Regions from separate parts of the Pseudoalteromonas sp. 2CM28B genome, predicted to be linked through region 1. Evidence: riboswitches for the same ligand, from Rfam matches in the RefSeq annotation. Region 1 holds a riboswitch; each other region holds the start of a gene.
The links. Region 1 has a riboswitch for lysine ahead of lysC (lysine-sensitive aspartokinase 3). Riboswitches for the same ligand answer to the same signal wherever they lie in the genome.
Positions count from the first base shown of each region.

Region 1 (6,808 bases):
ACTAAACCAAATAACCACTCAAAGTTTAATATTATTGCACTAGCGCATATTAACACCACTAGGCTAACGGCCCACGTTGCTTTAGTACGATCTACGCGGTGGTTTTCTACTAAAAACGCTACCGGTATTTCTGTGGTAGAAATAGTCGATGTAACCGATGCAATCGACATAAGTACAAAAAACAGTAACCCAATTAGTAAGCCAATTTCGCCCATGGTACTAAAAAGCTCAGGTAAAATAGCAAATATAAGCTGCCCTTCACCTATAAGTTTTCCGCCGCTAAACACCTCTACCCCGTTATGTTGCGCTACATAAATTGCAGGCACTATCAGTAAACCTGCTAAAAATGCCACACTGGTATCAAGTAGTGCAACGCTTGCAGTTAGTTTTGGCAGGTTTGCATCTGGCTGCAGGTACGAGCCATAAATCATCATGCAGCCAACCCCTAATGAAAGCGAGAAAAACGCCTGCCCCATTGCAGCAATAATTAAATTTGGATCAAGCACTTGGCTAAAATTAGGAATTAAATAAGCAGCAAACCCTTCGCTGGCGCCTTCTAAACTGGCTATATAAAAAATTAAGCCTATTAGTAGCACCAATAACAATGGCATTAAACGGCGTGACCAAGTTTCAATCCCTGATTTAACCCCTTTTAAAATAATACTGGCGGTTAAAATAAGCATAAGCGGCGTAAATATAAAATTACGCACCATGGAGTCGCTGTGTAAAAATTCGCTTGCTGCGGTAAAACCAAAAAATGTAGTAATAGGCTCTATCGCGTAAGAGAGCATCCACCCAGCTACAATAGAATAAAAGCTAAGCATAACCACAGCGCCCGCAAGGCCAATATATCCTGCGGCAGCCCCTACTTTTTTGTTGGTATTTTGCCACGCATTACCCAATGCTTTTACTGGGTTTGCTTGCGCTTGGTGGCCTAAATAAAGTTCGGTATAAAGCGCAGGTAGCGCAAGTAAAAATATAACTACAAAGTAAACCAATAAAAATGCACCGCCACCATGGTTGGCCGCCTGCGTAGGAAAACCCCAAATATTACCTAAACCCACTGCTGCGCCTGCAGCGGCTAAAACAAAACCAAAACGGCTTTGAAATCCATCACGCACTTGTGCCATACACCTACAAATTCTGTTATTCTTTGATTATTGTGAATTAAACCATATTTAATGCCAACTGAGTAATAAAATTGCTTTTGGCATAAATAAGCGCTGTTAACCGCTCACAATTACAGCACTCAATTATTTTAAGCGCGTATGACTAACCACTTTTTTAAAAACACCCTAAGTGTTACTCCTTCTTTTTATAGCGATTTACCCCCTAGCAACAATACTATTTTAGTGTTTAATGCCAACACACTTAATGTAGAACACCTTGATTTAACCCAGTACCTAAGCCCATTTGAGCTAAGCGTTATAAATCGTCGTAAACGCATGCAAGCAAAGCAAGAATATCTAGCATCGCGCATATTACTAAAGCAACTTGCAAAGCATACTCAGCCCCAATACGCACACATACCGCTTAATAAAATGAGCACCCACTTTAATGAAGAATGCTCAAAACTGCAGCTCCATATAAACCACACCGTTATAAATACCTGTATTTCGCACTCGCATGGCTTAGTTGGCGTTGCACTTAATGTTACTAAGGCGGAGTTTGGCTTTGATATTGAAAAAAATAACTTAAAACGCCCATTCGAAAAGCTCGCTAAGCATTTTTATCATAAGGCTGAAATTGCCTTAATTACCGCGCCTTTGGCTATAAAAGAGCAAGCTCAGAGCTTTTTTAGAATTTGGACCTTAAAAGAGGCACTCGCTAAAGCAACTAGCCGCCCAATAGCGCAATTGCTTAGCCCAAATGTATTTGATGAATTTTCTTTGTTAAACCTTACAGCATCGAGTAACAGCATAACGGTTGCCAATGAAGAGTTTGATATAAGCGTGGCGCATAAAAAAAGCACCGACTGGCGGTGCTTTATACTTAATAACTTGGATACTGAATAACTTGGCTTTAAAAGCTTAAGCAGCGCTTTCTAATAAGCGGCTGTGTATTGCTTGTACCACGGTATCTGATTCGCTTTGCTCTACTAAAAAGCATAAGTTGTGCTTACTTGCACCATGACAAATTAATCGAATATTAAACTCTTTTAATACGTTCATTAAGTTCATTTCGTGCTGGCGTAGCTGTATTTCAGACCCTATAAGCGCCACTAAGGTTAAGTTATTTTCAACCGATACATGACAAAATTCGGCCAATTTATCTAAACACGCTTGCTCAAGCTCAGGTCGCGAGGCATTAGGCGCGTTATCGAGTGTAATGGCAACACTAATTTCTGAGGTAGTAACTAAATCTACCGATATATTAAATTCACTTAAAATGGTAAATACACGGGCCAAAAAGCCACTTGCTAATAACATTTCTGGGCTTTTAAGCGTTAGCAATATTTGGTTTTTACGCTGCGTAACGGCACGAATACCTGGCTGCTGCGATTTTTCACGCTCAATCCACGTCCCTCCACGTTCCGGTTCGCGGCTAGAGCCTACAAATACATTAATATGGCTACGGCTTGCTGGTAAAATAGTCGCAGGGTGCAATACTTTTGCGCCAAATGTCGCCATTTCTGCGGCTTCATCAAAGCTTAAACGAGCAATTGGCGTTGCCTTAGCGCATAAACGCGGGTCGGTGCTAAAAATACCCACTACATCGGTCCAAATGTGTACACTTTTAGCGTTAATAGCCTCTGCTAATAACGCCGCACTGTAGTCAGAGCCACCGCGACCAAGCGTTGTGGTTTGGCCAAATTCATCACTACCAATAAACCCTTGTGTAACTATTACTTGCTCATCTAATAACGGAATTAACAGATCTTTAGCGGCTTGTGCAGTGGCCGCAACATCGGGCGTTGCTTTACCAAATTGGCTGTCGGTTTTAAGCACTTTGCGCACATCAAACCTATCTGCATTTAAGCCTTTTAAGCGCAGCACTTGAGCAAATAAATAAGACGATAAACGTTCGCCAAAGCTAAGCAGCTCATCGTGTTGTTGATCAGTGGTGAGTGTTTCAAGGGCTAACATTTGAAATGCTTTTAACGTTTCGTTAAAACCTACGGCTAAATCGGCATCAAGTGACAGCTCATCTAAAATAGCCTGTTGAATAGCCAATACGCCATCTATGTGTGCTTGGCGCTGCTCTTTACTAAGGTCGGGTTTGCATAGTGCAACTAAGTGGTTAGTTACGCCGGCACTGGCGCTCACAGCTACAATACGTACGCTTTTATCTGCAACAATAATTTCGCTGCAGCGACTCATCGCTTCAAAGTTTGCAACACTGGTTCCGCCAAATTTGGCAACGATGTAATCTGATTTTGCGCCTGATACTGTTTGTGGCACTGATTGGGTAGTCATTTCGTCTCCTTTCGCGGTATCCAAACCGCTAAAAAACAAGAAGAACTTGGCAAAGGAATGCAAATAAGATGTGTCCGCTGCCAGAAGCTCTCCACCTAAGTTGGTGACAGTTTTGGGGATTCAGCCCCATAAACCGAAAAACACGGTTGACGTAACCTTGTTTTCCTCGGCGAGTACTTCCCTCTTTAATGGTTATGGGCGTTCGTCACCTACCATTAAATACCTAAGTATCGCACCTCTTCTGAATGTTGTATTAACCTGTGGCTAATAAAACAAAAACCCACTGTGTAGCGGGGCTTTGAAAGTTATCGTTTAGACGTCTAGCTGTCAAGGTGTTTTAGTTAATATAACGCGAATAATTTAGCCAAGGTTTACATTGCTGGCTACTTTTACAGCGCTTAATGTAACTCGCCTGTACGCCAGCTAAAAAAATGTGTAAATTAAGCCAGTTAATAACGAGTACTTTTTATTATAAAAATATAAAAACTACGCTCTGCTTTAAGCGTAGTTAACTCATTACTAGGATGTATCACCGCATTATGATCCCAGCTAAAAAGCTGCTTAACACCCTTAGCGAACATTGGGGTGTTTTAGAGCTATTATTTAAACGTTTTAAAATGGCCGACTTTAGCCTCAAAGACGTGCAAAACGCTATTAAGCAAAAACAGCCCACATGGACAAACGAGCGCATTTACAAAGAAACAAACCGTTTGCTCAATCAAGATATACTTATTCCATTGGCTAAATCATCCCAGCTTGAAATAAACCGCGCCATTGCCGATTTTGCGACCTTTTTATTACAAGAAGAACACCTAGGTTTAGCACAAGAAATTAGCGTTTTGGTTGATGATTTAGCACGCCTAGGAAACCGATTAGATAATGCCGGCGAAATAGAAGACTATGACGATTTACGCCGCTATAGCCGCATTATGGATGATCGGGTGCGTAAAATAATGAAGCTTTACGCGCACAACGAAAACGCTATTTTAAACATTGTTGAGCAAGCTAAATCTGATCACGCGGTGCAATCTTTGCAAAAGCGCTACAAAGCGGTAATAGAAGCCTTTGATGAATACATAGAGCCGATGCTTGAAATGGTCGATATTCGCGGTGACTTTCATGCCTGTTTTACACTTATTGAGCAACAAATAAGTAAGCAAATAGAGCACATTGAACGCTCAGGCAAAGCCTACAGCGACAAACGTATGCTTGAGCAATTGCGTACTCGGATACTCGAAATGCATTTAGTTGGCCGAGAAAGCTTACGCAAAAGTGCCGATATGCTTATGCCACTGCGCGAAGAGCTACGCCGTAATAACCTAATTACCCGCCAGGCAGCAAAAGTGCTTGGCCTTGTGCGTAAAAATGGCGTAGACAACATGCTAAGCGCGGTACAACCAAACTTTGTAAGCGATGCGCAGCGTTATTCGCTTGGCCAGCAGCGTCATATAGTTGCCTATATGGCAAGCTTGGTAGAATTTGAACACGAAGAATACCAGCTCCCAGAGCAACAAGACGTGCCGGCATTTGTTACGCCAAACATTCCTGATTACCACGATGTTAAAACAAGCTTTGCAAAACGCTTTAATAAAAAACGTAAAAAGCCCCAGCCATTACTGCAATTTTTAGATGAAAGCTACCCAGAATTAGACGCCGACGAAATGCTATTTTTATATCAAAAACTAGTCAGCGACAGTGAAATTCACATTAGCCAAAGCGATGAAAAGACACGCGTAAAAATTGCCGGCCAGCATTTTTCGTTATACCCATTTAATTCTGCGCCTCAGCCAGATACACAGGCAGACGAGTAACACATGACACATATAAACTTAGACGAGCTTACGCACCTACAAGCCATTAATAAAAAATTAGGTGCGGGTTACCATATTTGCGAACAAGACAACGTAATGTGGCAAGAGCTTGACCAGCACATAGAATCTTACAGCGCCTTATTTAGCGCCCTTGGTCACGATTTAAAACACGACAGCCGCGGCTTTTACTACTTTGCCAGCGACGAAAGCACGCCAAACATGGGGAAAATATCCCGTGCTATAGCACTGACTATTTACATTTTAATTGAGCATTTTGCCAATACGGGTAAAGACCCAATGCGTGCCCTATTTGATGAAGTAAACGATTTAGAACTGATGCAAACCTTAGTGCAAATTAATAAACACTTGTTTGATCAACTTGAGATATTTTCGGGCTCAGATTTACGTAAAGACGTATACCTGCGCATGGTACGTTTAGGCCTTGCCCGCGAAGTAGAAGGCGGCTTTATGTTACAAGCGCCTATTCACCGCTATATTGATGCACTTATGGAAGTAAACGAAGAAACCTACATTACTGAGGACGAGCAATGAAAAACTTATACGGACTAAGTAAACTCGCCCTACTTAATACCGCAGGCTATGCAAAGTGTGTTATTCCGCTTGATAAAAGTAGCTCTATTTGTGCACCAAACAATACCGGTAAAAGCTCGGTTATTAACGCCCTGCAATTTCCGCTAATAAACGATTTGCGCCTAACCGAATGGGACGGGCACGATTTAGATGAAACCCGTAAATTTTATTTTTCATCAGATCAGTCGTACATTTTGCTTGAAGCCAACCTCCCCCATGGCTCGGTGGTTATTGGTGTAGCAGGCCTTGGTAAAATAGCCGGTTACGCGCATCAGTACTTTTGTTATCAAGGCAAACTTGATTTAGCGCAGTACACACAAGGTAATACCATTATTAAGTTTACCAAGCTGTTTAATCATTTAAAAACGCAAGGTTACAACCCTATAGAGCTTAAAGCACAAGAGCTAAACGCCCTACTTACCGGCGGCGCAACCCCTTTTGACGGCGACATTAATTTAAAAATGATCCCGCTTAATAACGTGCAAGACTCCGCCATTTATAAAGAAATTTTTAGGCGTATTCTTAACTTACACAAATTGGGTGCAAGCGATGTTAAACGCTTTATGCTGCGTGTGTTTGAACGCCATATGTCTAACTCTAAAGTGGACTTTTACGAAGTATGGCGTCGCTCGTTTGATAAAGTAAATCGTGCTAAACGCGAATTAAAAGCGCTTGAATCAATGCAAGAGCCAATAACAGCGCTTGAATCAATGCTTGAAAACCAAACCGTGCTTAAAGGTAAGTTAGCAGCCTACGCGCCTAAAATTGATCAAGCATTAATAGACTTTGATACCTACCAAGAACAGCAACTAAGCGAACTAGCCATTGCCCTTGAAGACATAGAGCAGGAAAAACACGAGTTTGAGCAAAAGCAAAGCTTATACGTACAACAATCTCGCGATATAGAGCGCAGGCAAACCCAAATTGAGCAATGGTTTTTAGATTACAGCGCTCTTAAAAGCGAGTTTGAACTGGTAAATAAAGCCACCC
Region 1 covers NZ_JALNTH010000007.1:88,209-95,016, reverse strand. The annotation lists gene MTN96_RS12000 (sodium-dependent transporter) at 1-1,130, opposite strand, end outside; gene MTN96_RS11995 (4'-phosphopantetheinyl transferase superfamily protein) at 1,269-2,015, shown strand; gene lysC (lysine-sensitive aspartokinase 3) at 2,031-3,416, opposite strand; lysine riboswitch at 3,493-3,665, opposite strand; gene MTN96_RS11985 (hypothetical protein) at 3,956-5,227, shown strand; gene MTN96_RS11980 (hypothetical protein) at 5,231-5,779, shown strand; gene MTN96_RS11975 (ATPase) at 5,776-6,808, shown strand, end outside.

Region 2 (6,808 bases), on a different contig from region 1:
TTTTGCCGTATTCGCTTCATTTTTAAGGCGTTCTTCACCTAAACCTACCGTTGTAATGCGATCTTCTGCAATACCATCAGCAATTAGCTTTTTAGCTACTGCATCAGCACGTTTTTTAGATAACCATTTATTGTAAGACGCTTTACCTACTGCAGACGTATGACCTTCAAGAAGCACTGTTGTATCTGGGTACTCTTTTAAGAAAGTCGCTACTTCATCAATATCATTTAAGTACTGCTGCGAAACTGAAGAATCATTGTTAGGGAATGTTACTAACAAGCTTACTGTTACTTCAGTATCTTCATAAAGTGTACAACCATCGCTACCAACAGCATCTGTCATAGGTGTATTGGCACATTTATCATCTACATCAGGGATGCTGTCTTTATCTGTATCAGCAAGTGCTACCGGCACAGGAACAATTTCTGGCTCTGGTGCAGGCTCAACCGGTGTTACTGGCGCCGATTTTTGACCAAAGAAGTAGTTTATACCTAATTTAGCGCCAACATCTGTGTAGCCTTTATCTAAACCTTGGTAAACACTGGTTTCAGCATTAACAAAAAAGTTGTCTGTAACAAAGTGTCGGTAACCTACACCTGCGTTTAAAAACGTGTTGTCATCAACAACATCAATATCTTTCAGACCAAATAAACCGTAGAAAGGACCGCCACCAAAGTGGTAAAGTGCATCGATACCATAACGTTCGCCGTCAATATCGTTGCGGTTGTTCAATACTTTGTCGTGAGCATTAAAGTCTAGGTCTGCGTACTCTAAACGCGCACTCCAGTAATCATTAAAGCGGTAGCCTAATTCAGCACCCCAGCCTGTTGACTCATTAACGTCAAGGCCAGCTTGCTCACGCATGTTTTTCCACGAAGCATCGTAATAATCGCCGAATGCACCGATGTAAAAGCCTTCTTGCTCGGCTGCGAAAGTAGATGCGCTAGTTGCAGCTAACGCAATAGCCATTGTAAGTGATTTTAATTTCATTGTTTTCTTCCCATTTTAACAACTAAAAATATAGCTAAGCATTGCTAGCTCTTCTAACTTACTTATATAGTAACTGAGTCTTTGTTAATCAATGCTTAACGCAAATATATTTTTTCAATATCTAGGATAATAAAACTAGCTCATAAAAAATGTCGATGAACACAGGCTAGCTCAAAAAGCAAACAATCGCTTTAAACCCCACACGATCACTGGCCTTTATGGAGTTATGGTATCACTCGTTCATAGTTTACTCTATGAATGAACATTGCAGGAGTAAAAAATGACCTTTTATATTCATTTTAAGATGCAACAAACAATACTTAAGTACCACAAAAAGTACGATAATTCTTATCATCTTCAGGCGGCTGTTGAAACTCTGTAGCTTGCATATTGCTTGTGTAAGGGCTCGACATCACTTTGCTAAAACGACTGAGTAGCTCACTATCCCCATGCGTAGTGTACTGAGTAATAATATCTTCAATAATATGATTACGGGGAATCACACTTGGATTTGCCTGTCGCATTATATTATAACTATGCTCGTTAGTTCGTGTTTGCCATTGCTGTGCCCACGATACGAGTGCTGATGGTATTTGCGCTTGTCCAGTTAACGATTCAGTTAACGCATTAAAAGTATTGGTATAATCAAGCTGGTGTTGTTTTAATAACCCTAGTAACTCTCCCACCAACTTATTATCTTTATCATCCGCGACTGTTAACCCTAACTTTTGCGTCCACATAGCGCTAAATTGTTGGTTAAATTGCGTTGAAAAGCCCTCAATTAAAGGCGTCATCAATGCCACCGCTTGCTCGTCATCATCACTGATCAGCGCCATTAGACTCTCTGCTAAGCGGGCACAGTTCCAACTTGCCATGTTTGGCTGATTACCAAACGCATAACGCCCTTGTTTATCAATAGAGCTAAACACGGTATCAAAATCAAACTGGTTCATCATGGCACATGGGCCGTAATCTATGGTTTCACCACTAATTAAGGTGTTATCGGTGTTCATAACACCATGAATAAACCCCACCCTCATCCAACTTACGACTAATTTGACTTGGTTGGCGATCACTGCAGCTAAAAAATCTAAATAACGCTGAGCACCAGTGCTGTTAATCTCGGGATAGTGTCTTTGAATGGCTAAGTCGGCTAAGTTTTTTAGGCTAGTAACGTCACCTTGAGTGGCTAAATATTGAAACGAGCCCACCCGTATATGACTGCTGGCGAGTCGGGTTACAATAGCACCTGGTTGAGGTGGGTTGCGATAAACGGTTTCGCCACTGCCAACCACGGCTAAACAACGCGTTGTTGGAATACCAAGCGCGTGCATAGCTTCGCTCATTACGTACTCACGAATAGCTGGACCTAATGCACAGCGGCCATCGCCTCCGCGCGAAAATGGCGTAGCACCAGCGCCTTTTAATTGCACATCCCAAAACTGATTTTTATCATCGCTAATCGCACCGAGCAAATGCGCCCTACCATCCCCTAGTCGCGGTGAAAAGTGACCAAACTGATGACCAGAATATCCCAGTGCCACTGCAGAAACTGCTTGAGGTTCATTTCCACTGAATATATTTGCTCGTGAATCGGCACTCACCTGTATATTAAATTGCTTAGCTAGGGGCTCATTCCATAACAATAACTGTGGCGCTGCCACTTTAGCCGGATGATCGCTAATAGCAAAGCCGTCACCAATATTGGTATACCTTGGCACTAATTTCATGATTAATCCTATTGTTGTTGGCTTATTCCTACTCGGTTGTCGCCGACACCATAAGCGACAATTAAGCTTAGCTCTTGCATACTTAAACCGCTTTGCTGCTGCAGTTCATTAAAAAAAGCTTGCGCGGCATTTAATGATTTTTTGGTTTGTAAGCCGCCATCTATAATTTTGTGCGCACGTAAATAGCTCTCTACGTCTCGGGATAATAAAAAGGTGTCTTTCCCTAATGCACGCAAAGCATAAGGACCGGTATTGCCCCCTAAACGCGCACCCTGTTTTTTCAAATATGCCCACAAACCAATAATATCTTCACTTGGCCAATTAGCTATAAACTGACTAAAACTACCATGCTGCTGCGCAACTTCATGGATCATATATGCATTTTCAGTAATAGTTTTTACTTTTTTATAGTTGCGTACAATCCGCTCATCACTGGCTTTTTGCTCAAGCATATCCGGTGGCATCATCAGTAACTTTTCAACATTAAAATCCCAAAAAACCTCTCTAAATCCTGCCCATTTACTATTGATCACCGACCAATAAAAACCACTTTGAAATACCTTGCGAGTAAATTCTTCTAGCCAATCATCATCACTTAATGTGCTGAGTTGCTTTGTTGATAAAGGTTTTGCGAGTAACAACTTAAGCATTTTTTCAGAGCCCTTTCGCTCCACTGCTCGCTTATAAATATCGCTAAATTTTTCCATCTGCTTAATACCTTACTTCTACTGTGAGGTTAGTGTACGAGAAAAGCAGCCAATACGTAATAACTGTCAATCAGGATGAATCAATCTGAATTTAGTCACTTGACACCTAGACGGCTAAAATGGTTTAATCGCCGCACTTACCCTATTACATTGTATTTGCTAACTGGCTTTTCAAGTAGCGAGTACAAAGGGCTAGAAGAGGTGCGTTATTCAGGTAGCGTATGTTAGGAGCGCAAACTCCAATGAGCATACGTGAGGGGAATTAACGCCGAGAGGTAACACTTTTTTGTGAAAGATTACTTCGGGCGACTAGGTTGAATCCTAGCGACTGTCACCAATAACATATTTGGTGGAGAGCTTCTGGTCTTAGTATAATAAGGCCGTGCGCCCTATTATTTAAGCCCATTCGCTCTTCGAATTATAAACACATTCAAAGAGTCAGGCATCCTAAATACCCGCCAAAAACTCGACGAATGCCCTATAAGTTCGTGAGAGATGATCAACAACTTCAATATTAACAATTTCCATTTATGGACTGCGCTGATCACCCCATTTGATCAAAATGGCCTAGTTGGTTACGCAACCTTAGACACCTTGGTGGCCGAACAAGAAGCCGCTAACAACGGCATTTTATTACTTGGTAGCACTGGCGAAGGGTTAGCCCTGACCCTAAAAGAGCAGCAAGCCATCGTAGAGCATGTCTGCCAATTACAGCCGAGCGTCCCCCTTATGGTTACGGTAGGCGGTAGTAACTTAAAGCAGCAGCTTGAATGGGTTAACTACTGCAACCAACTGCCTATCCATGGTTTTTTACTTGGCTCGCCTTTGTACGCCAAACCCGGTGCAGTGGGGCAAACACATTGGTTTGAAAGCCTGCTCAATGCCAGTTCTCATCCGTGTATGCTTTATAACGTACCAGGACGAAGCGCCGTAAGCATTCCCATTGCGACTATTGAAAACCTCAAACATCATAAAAATTTATGGGCACTCAAAGAAGCCAGTGGCTCTATCTCTCAATTTGAAGCCTTTCGAAAAGCGGCGCCTGATTTAGCTATTTTTAGTGGTGATGATGCCCTCATGCCTTATTTTGCCCAAGCAGGTGCAAAAGGTTTAGTGTCGGTTGCAGCCAATGCATGGCCAGTGCAAACCCATGAGTTTGTAAAGCGCAGTTTAAGCGGCCAACACCCTAATCTTTTTGTCCAGTGGTCTAGTGCTATCAATAGCTTATTCTCAGTAGCCAACCCTATCCCAGTCAAAGTGTTAATGCATTTACAAGGGCGTATTGACAGTCCGTATCTACGCCCACCTTTAACACACCTTGAGTTGACACACACCGATGACATTTCATCGGCAAACAACACCATTTTATCTTGGCATTAAATACAGGTTTTTATAATGAACTGGTTAGAACTATTAAATAATTTAGAAACGGGCGCGGTTCGCGCAGCAACACAAGACGAAAACGGCCAATGGCACGCTAACGTAGAAGTAAAGCAAGGCATTTTAGAAGCCTTTAAAAACGGTCAAAACACCGAGTTTGCTGGCGGTTTTGTTGATAAACATAACTTAGCACCGCAAAGCTTTGACGCCACAGCAGGCGTTCGCATGGTACCCGGTGGTTCAAGTGTGCGCCGTGGTGCACATGTTGCCAAAGGCACTATTATTATGCCACCTGCGTACGTAAATATTGGTGCATTTATTGACGAGGGCACTATGGTAGATAGCCACGCGCTCGTAGGGTCGTGTGCTCAAGTAGGTAAAAATGTGCATTTAAGCGCAGCGGTACAATTAGGAGGGGTACTTGAGCCCATTGGTGCCAGCCCTGTGGTTATTGAAGATGATGCCTTTATTGGTGCAGGCTGTGTGATTGTTGAAGGCGTGGTAGTTAAAAAAGGCGCGGTACTTGCTCCAGGTGTTCGCTTATCTGCAACCATCCCTGTTTATGACTGCGTAAATGAGCGCCAGCTTGATAAAGGCGAAGCTATCCCTGAATACGCGATTGTGATCCCTGGATCTCGCCCTGCGTCAAACGATTGGGCGCGTGAGCAAGGCTTAAGCATGTCGTGTGCGTTAATTGTTAAATACCGTGACGAGCAAAGTGACGCGTCATTATTGCTTGAAGAGGTTTTACGTTAATGACCTTTTTGAGCACGCCCGTTAAAAGCGCTATTGATAAGCTATCAACTGAGCTTGATACGCCCTTTTTTGTTTATGATCTTGATTCACTAAACACACATTTAACGCGTTTAGTAGCACAAACCGAGGTAAAACTCTGGTATGCAGTTAAAGCGAACCCGTTATCTAGCGTGATCCAACGTTTAAATAACGCTGGTTTTAACTTTGATGTCGCCAGTAAAGGCGAGCTTGAGCAAGTCCTTGCTCAAGGAATTAACAGTGAACGCGTGCTCAACACGGGGCCTGCAAAAAGCCCAAAACAAATTAAGCACTTTATTGCGCGTGGCGTACGTACCTTTGTGGCCGAAAGTCTCAATCAGGTACGTTGGCTCAACGAACAAGCGATTGCTCAGCAGTGCCAGTTGCAAGTATTACTGCGCGTTCAATTACGCTGGCCCGAGGGTGATAAAAACCCGCTAGGGGGCGATAGTCTTACTCCATTTGGCTTAGGGTGCGACGAGTGGCAGGCGCTAAATACCAGTGACTACTATGCACTTAATTTTGACGGTCTGCATATTTTTCAGTGGGGCAACATGCTTAGCAGCGACAAACTTGCTGAACTGTGGACACAAATGATTGCGCCGTTAAGGCAACTTGCTGAGGATTTAAATATTAACCTCAAGGTGCTGGATTTAGGTGGTGGTTTAGGTATTCCCTATACACTTGATACGCCCACTCTAAGTTGGGATGCACTCATAGAGGCGCTTGCAAAAATTAAATGCGATGCGGGGGTTACTGAGCTATGGATGGAACTAGGTCGCTACGCTGTAGGCGAATGCGGCCACTACGTCACACCTGTTGTTGAGCGCAAACTAAATTACGGCCAACAACAGGTGATTATGAGCGGCGGCATTAATCATTTATTGCGCCCTGCGGTCACCAGTCAAGATTTCCCTGCGCGTTTGTTACGAGATTCAAACGCAGCAAATCAAGCAATGAGCCTATACGGCCCCTTATGTACTGCACTTGATTGCTTAGGAGAGCACCAATTACCCAGTGATTTAAATGAGCAAGACTGGTTAGTATTTAGTCAATGCGGTGCCTACGGTTTTACCGAAAGTATGCCGTACTTTTTATGTCATGAGCTGGCCGGTGAATATGTTATACACAATGGCGTATTGAGTTGCGTGCGACAAGCAGAAGATGCAAGCCACTACTTGAGGTAAAAAAGATGAATAACACCACAGCTATAAGCCAAGAAAACAT
Region 2 covers NZ_JALNTH010000034.1:27,774-34,581, reverse strand. The annotation lists gene MTN96_RS29000 (OmpA family protein) at 1-990, opposite strand, end outside; gene MTN96_RS28995 (YdiU family protein) at 1,311-2,720, opposite strand; gene MTN96_RS28990 (DNA-3-methyladenine glycosylase I) at 2,729-3,427, opposite strand; lysine riboswitch at 3,616-3,795, shown strand; gene dapA (4-hydroxy-tetrahydrodipicolinate synthase) at 3,923-4,807, shown strand; gene MTN96_RS28980 (2,3,4,5-tetrahydropyridine-2,6-dicarboxylate N-succinyltransferase) at 4,823-5,563, shown strand; gene MTN96_RS28975 (PLP-dependent decarboxylase) at 5,563-6,768, shown strand; gene MTN96_RS28970 (succinylglutamate desuccinylase/aspartoacylase family protein) at 6,774-6,808, shown strand, end outside.
Region 2: it holds a riboswitch for lysine, as region 1 does, so the genes downstream of both, dapA (4-hydroxy-tetrahydrodipicolinate synthase) here and lysC (lysine-sensitive aspartokinase 3) in region 1, are expected to answer to the same signal.

Region 3 (6,808 bases), on a different contig from region 1:
TCTTTACCTGTGTTGGCAAAGTGTTCGATTAAAATATAAATAGTGAGCGCTATCGCGCGCGATATTTTGCCCATATTGGGGGTGCTTTCATCGCTAGCAAAATAATAAAAGCCACGACTGTCGTGCTTTAAATCATGGCCTAATGCTGTGAATAAGGCGCTGTAAGCTTCAATTTGTTGGTCAAGCTCTTGCCACATTAGGGTGTCTTGTTCGCAAATGTGGTAACCCGCGACTAATTTTTTATTAATGGCTTGTAAGTGAGAAAGCTCATTTAAGTTTATCTGTGTCATGGTGATTACTCGTGCTCGGCTTTATCAGCCTGAGGCTCTGAATTAAAGGGGTACAAAGAAAAGTGCTGGCCTGCAATGTTAACGCGGGCTTTTTTATCGCTTTGGCTAATGTGTAGGGTGTTATCGCTCACTAGCTTTTGATATAAAAACAGCATTTCATCGGCTTCAAGCTCAGGGTAGCTTTCGTCTAAAAATTGCAGCAGAGGCTGTGGTTTTTTACGCTGCTTTTTGAAGCGTTTTGCAAACTGCGCTTTTACATCGTGATAGTCAGGAATGTTTGGCGTGACAAACGCAGGCACATCGTTTTGCTCTGGTAGCTGATATTCGTGATGCTCAAACTCAGCCAGGCTTGCCATGTAGGCTACTATATGGCGCTGTTGACCCAATGAATACTTTTGCGCATCGCTTACAAAATGTGGCTGCACGGCGCTGAGCATATTATCTACCCCATTTTTACGTATTAGTCCTAATACTTTTGCTACTTGGCGGGTAACAAGGTTGTTACGGCGCAACTCTTCACGCAGTGGCATAAGCATATCGGCACTTTTTCGTAAGCTTGTCCGGCCAACTAAGTGCATTTCTAGAATGCGGGTACGCAATTGCTCAAGCATGCGTTTATCGTTGTACGCTTTGCCTGAGCGTTCAATGTGTTCTATTTGGGTGCTAATTTGTTGCTCAATAAGGGTAAAGCAGGCATGAAAGTCGCCTCTAATATCCACCATTTCCAGCATGGGTTCTATATACTCATCAAACGCTTCTATCACGGCTTTATAGCGTTTTTGTAGCGACTGCACCGCATTATTAGATTTGGCTTGCTCAACAATATTTAAAATAGCGTTTTCGTTGTGTAAAAACAGTTTGATTATTTTACGCACCCGATCATCCATAATACGGCTAAAGCGGCGTAAATCATCAAAATCTTCTATTTCACCGGCATTGAATAGCCGATTACCTAAACGGGCCAAATCATCAACCAAGACACTAATTTCTTGTGCTAAGCCTAAATGTTCTTCTTGCAGTAAAAAGGTGGCAAAGTCGGCAATGGCGCGGTTAATTTCCAGTTGTGACGATTTAGCCAGCGGAATAATAATTTCTTGATTCAATAACCGGTTGGTTTCTTTATAAATACGCTCATTATTCCACGTGGGTTGCTTTTGCTTAATGGCATTTTGAAGATCTTTAATACTAAAGTCGGCCATTTTAAAGCGCTTAAATAATAGCTCTAATACACCCCAGTGTTCATTTAGGGTATTAAGTAGCTTTTTAGCTGGGATCATAAGGCGTTGCAACTTCCTAGTATTCGTTATTTTATATTTCTCGAACTTATATGGTATTCGTTTTTGCGACGATTTAATAATAGTTTTTACACCCGCTTAGTGATAGTATCCGCGCCGAATATAGGCACATAGAGTTTGTGGGTATATTTTTTACATGGTTTCAATTTTTACTTAACCCCGAAGGTTGTTTAATATCATGGTTTCCTCGATTATCCTGACGCTGATAGCGATTGCATTTTTGCTTATCGTTATTGAGGATGTGATCCACGTAAACAAAGCAAAAACGACATTATTTTTTGGTACACTTTGTTGGATTATCTCCTTTATTTTTCCTCTTAATGGGCAAAGCCCCGAAACGATTCAAACCCTCCTAGACCACAATATTTTAGAAATTGCTTCTTTATGGCTGTTTTTAATGGCCGCAATGACCTTTGTTGCCTATTTAAACTCTAAAGGACTTATCGAAAATGTTGTGAACCGGATTATGCCAACCAGCATTAGTGAGCGTAAGCTAATGTTTTTGGTGGGGTGTTTTGCGTTTTTATTTTCATCTATTTCAGACAACGTTACGGCCACGCTAATATCACTGGCAGTGATTATGTCATTAAAGCTTGAAGCCAAAAAGTTAGTTAAGTACGCCACGCTTATTGTATTTGCTGTAAACTCCGGTGGTGTATCACTTATCACGGGTGATGTAACCACACTTATGATTTTCCTTGATGGTAAAGTATCAATTAGCAATTTATTACTGTTAATTGTGCCTGCGTTACTAAGTGTATTATTACTGGCTACTTTGTTATCAATTGGCATGAATAAGCAACTCGAGTTTAAAAAAACTAAATTTAAACGTATTGAAAAAACCGACATAACCATTGCGGTTATTTTCTTCACTACGGTGATTGCTACGCTTACATTGAGCGTTTTATACAGTGTACCGCCTCTGCTTACTTTTTTATTGGGTTTATCTATTATGTTTTTAGTCGCGCAATTTTTAATGCGCAAAAAAGACATCAACAAAGATATGATCGATTTTATACGCGACATAGAGTACGACACCTTATTGTTTTTCGTGGGTGTGTTACTGCTTGTTGGTGCGTTAAAAGAAGTTGGGGTACTGAGCCAATTTACTAATTTGTATACGGTAATGGCGCCAGAGTACGCAAACTACTTAATGGGTATTTTATCTGCAGGTGTTGATAACGTGCCACTAACGGCAGCGTTATTAAAAGCCGACATTGTAATGAGTCAACAGCATTGGTTGTCGTTTACGTATGCAACTGGTGTAGGTGGCTCTATGCTAATCATTGGCTCGGCAGCCGGTATTATAGCCATGAGTAAGGTAAAAGAGCTGACGTTTGCAAGTTACCTTCGCTTATCGCTGTATTTATTACTGTGTTACACCTTTGGTTATGCGGGCTCTTACTTAATGGGTAGTTTTATTTGATTTTAGTGTAAAACGACTTGACAGCTAGACGTCTAAACGATAACTTTCAAAGCCGCACTCTTAGTGCGGTTTTGTTTTATTAGCCACAGGTTAATAATACATTCAGAAGAGGTGCGATACTTAGGTACTTAATGTGAGGCAACGACAGCCTGCGACCATTAAGGAGGGAAGTACTCGCCGAGGAAAATAATGGGTCGTTACTATTGTTTTTCGGTTTATGGGGCTGAATCCTCAAAACTGTCACCAATTTAGGTGGAGAGCTTCTGGCAGTAGATTTTTCTTATCTTTATTTCCTGCCAAGTTCTTCTTGTTTTATTGCGGTTTGGATGCCGCGAAAGGAGACGAAATGACTACCCAATCAGTGCCACAAAGTTCACAGTGCACAAAATCAGATTACATTGTTGCCAAATTTGGTGGCACCAGCGTTGCTAACTTTGAGGCGATGAGCCGTTGTAGCGAAATTATCGTAAACGATAAAAATGTACGTATTGTTGCAGTAAGCGCCAGTGCCGGAGTGACCAATCATTTAGTGGAGCTTTGCAAAGCGGGTATTGAAGCCGCTAAACGCCAACAGCATATTGATGGTGTACTTGCGATTCAGCAGGCTATTTTAAATGACCTGTCGTTAGATGATGATTTAGCCCTTGGGTTTAATCAAACGCTTGATGCATTTCAAACGTTGGCGGCACAAACACTCAATACAGAGCAGCAGTTCGATGAGCTACTTAGCTTTGGCGAGCGTTTATCGTCGTACTTATTTACCCAAGTACTAAGGTTAAAGGGTTTAAATGCCACTCGTTTTGATGTGCGCCAGGTGCTTAAAACCGATAGCCAATTTGGTAAAGCAACACCAAATGTGGGCGCCACAGCGCAAGCCGCTAAAACACATTTAATTCCGCTGCTTGATGATAGCGTTATTGTAACCCAAGGGTTTATTGGTAGCGATGCAAACAATTTAACGACCACGCTCGGTCGAGGTGGCTCAGATTATAGTGCTGCACTGCTTGCTGAGGCTATTAACGCTAAAAGTGTGCATATTTGGACTGACGTAGTGGGTATTTTTAGCACCGATCCTCGTTTGTGTGTAAAAGCCACTCCTATTGCGCGTTTAAGTTTTGATGAAGCAGCAGAAATGGCGACCTTTGGCGCTAAAGTGCTGCACCCAGCTACAATTTTGCCTGCCAGTCGCAGCCATATTAATGTGTTTGTTGGCTCAAGCACAGAGCCAGAACTTGGCGGTACGTGGATTGAACGTGAAAAATCGCAGCTACCTGGTATTCGTGCGGTAACGCAACGTAAAAATCAAATATTATTAACCCTTAAAAGCCCAGAAATGTTATTAGCCAGTGGCTTTTTAGCGCGTATATTTACTATTTTAAGTGAGTGCAATATTTCGGTAGATTTGGTCACCACCTCTGAAATTAGTGTGGCAATTACCCTTGATAATGCGCCTAATGCATCACGTCCAGAGCTAGATCAAGCATGTTTAGATAAGCTTGCTGAATTTTGCCATGTATCGGTTGAAAACAATTTAACGCTGGTGGCATTAATTGGCTCTGAAATTGTTTTGCGCCAACATGAAATGAATTTAATGAAAGTATTAAGTGATTTTAATATTCGACTCATTTGTCATGGTGCAAGTAAACATAACTTGTGCTTTTTAGTTGAGCAAAGTGAGTCTGATGCCGTGGTTCAAGCGATTCATAGTCGATTACTAGAAAGTGATTGCGCTGCGTAAATCGTTAATAGTTATTATTGAGCACCGCCAGTCGGTGCTTTTTTTTGCCACAACGCTAATATCAAACATGTCGTTATGTGCTCCAACCACGGTATTGCTACAAGCTGTAAGCTGAGTGTTATTAAGTTCGTTAAACACATTAGGGCTTAATAATTGAGCAATGGGGCGGCTGGTGGCTTTAGCCAGCGCTTCTTTTAATGTCCAAATCCTAAAAAAATGATGTGCTTGAGTTGTTATGTTATCTGAATCGATTATTGAGCTCACTTCGGCTGGGTGGTAAAAGTGCTTAGCGAGTTTATTAAAAGGGCGCTTTAAATTAATTTTTTCAATATCAAAGCCAAAATGAGTTGATGCTACATTTAACGCTGCACCTACAAAACCATGAGAATGAGAAATACAGCAACTAATCACGCCTGTTGTATTTTTAATATGTAATTCTAATTTACTGTTATCGGGGTTAAATTCAGAACTAATATCACACAGCTTTAATGATGCGTAAGAAGAACAAGCGGTTTTTACTAGGTATTTAAGCACTAAACGTGTGGCTAAATATTCTTGTTTAGCTTGTGGGTTTTTACGCCGATTAATAATATTGAGCTCAAAAGGGCTTAAATAGTGGGGTAAATCAAATTCACCCACATTGAGGGTGGTCGCGTTAAGCAACGCAATGCAATGGCTGTTATTTGCTAAAGCGGGCGTGATTTCTAGCTGGTTTTCAAAGTAAGTTACACTCATCATTGCTCGTTATAAATGACGACCGATTACATATTTATTACCCAAAGCTGGATAGTTTGTGAGCGGTTGTTAGTTGTTGTGAGCGCTAAGTACATTTTTATTACTCAGTCGCTCTTAAATATGGTTTAATTCGCATTCGTTAAAATAATAACAGATTTGTAGGTGTATGGCACAAGTGCGTGATGGTTTTCAAAGTCGACTAGGTTTTGTATTGGCAGCAGCCGGTGCAGCGGTAGGCTTAGGTAATATATGGGGTTTTCCTACGCAGGCTGCTAATCATGGTGGCGGCGCATTTTTACTGGTTTACTTTATCGTTATTTTTTTGCTGGCGTTACCTGCTTTGTACACCGAGCTGTATTTAGGTTACAAAGCCCAAGCTAACCCCGTTAAAGCACTAAGCCAAGCATGGCAAGATCACGCCCCTAAAGTGGGAGCCGCAGCAGGCTATATTGGCCTTGCCGGTGCCATCGTTATGTTAAGTTTTTACTCAATTGTGGCCGGTTGGATGCTTTCCTACGCTATAGAGCCTATAAGTAGCTTTTTTGGCTTGCAGAGCTTGAGTGAGTTTTTACATAGTGACTCTATGTTACGTAATTTTATTTTTACGCCGCTTATGCTTATTCTAACCGCCAGTATTATTTTAAAAGGGGTGAAGTCGGGAATAGAAACCTGGTCACGCCGTTTAATGCCGCTTTTACTTGTTCTCCTCATTGGGCTTATTATTTATATTGCAACGTTAGATGGCGCAAGCGAAGGGTTTGCTGCCTATTTAGTGCCTGACTTTAGCAAAATACTCGACCCTGATTTAATTATTGCCGCAATGGGGCAAGCGTTCTTTTCGTTGTCGCTTGGGGTAGGCTGTATGATGATTTACGGCTCATATTTAAAACCCGGAGCTAACTTACCAAAATTAACCGCAAGTGTTGCGCTACTTGATACCAGCGTGGCGTTTTTGGCGGGCTTATTAATAATTCCGGCTATTTATGTTGCCCAGTACAATGGCGTTGAAGTATTTAATAACGGTAAATTAATTGGTGAGGGACAACTTATTTTTGCCATATTACCTGAGCTATTTGGCACTATGGGTGAAATTGGTTTATTGGTTGGCTTATTATTTTTTGTATTGATGTCGATAGCTTCAGTTACCTCAACTATTTCGTCAACTGAGATCCCTGTGGCATTTTTGGTTGAAAACCACAATGTAGATAGAACCAAAGCAACATGGGCAGTCAGTGCTGTTGTGCTTATTTGTGCCAGTACCATTATTTTAAACTTTGATTGGTTGTTTGGTTTAGTGATTATGGTATTTACCCAATACCAATTG
Region 3 covers NZ_JALNTH010000009.1:92,024-98,831, reverse strand. The annotation lists gene MTN96_RS14335 (hypothetical protein) at 1-290, opposite strand, end outside; gene MTN96_RS14330 (hypothetical protein) at 296-1,567, opposite strand; gene nhaD (sodium:proton antiporter NhaD) at 1,764-3,011, shown strand; lysine riboswitch at 3,110-3,282, shown strand; gene lysC (lysine-sensitive aspartokinase 3) at 3,358-4,749, shown strand; gene MTN96_RS14315 (4'-phosphopantetheinyl transferase superfamily protein) at 4,726-5,484, opposite strand; gene MTN96_RS14310 (sodium-dependent transporter) at 5,651-6,808, shown strand, end outside.
Region 3: it holds a riboswitch for lysine, as region 1 does, so the genes downstream of both, lysC (lysine-sensitive aspartokinase 3) here and lysC (lysine-sensitive aspartokinase 3) in region 1, are expected to answer to the same signal.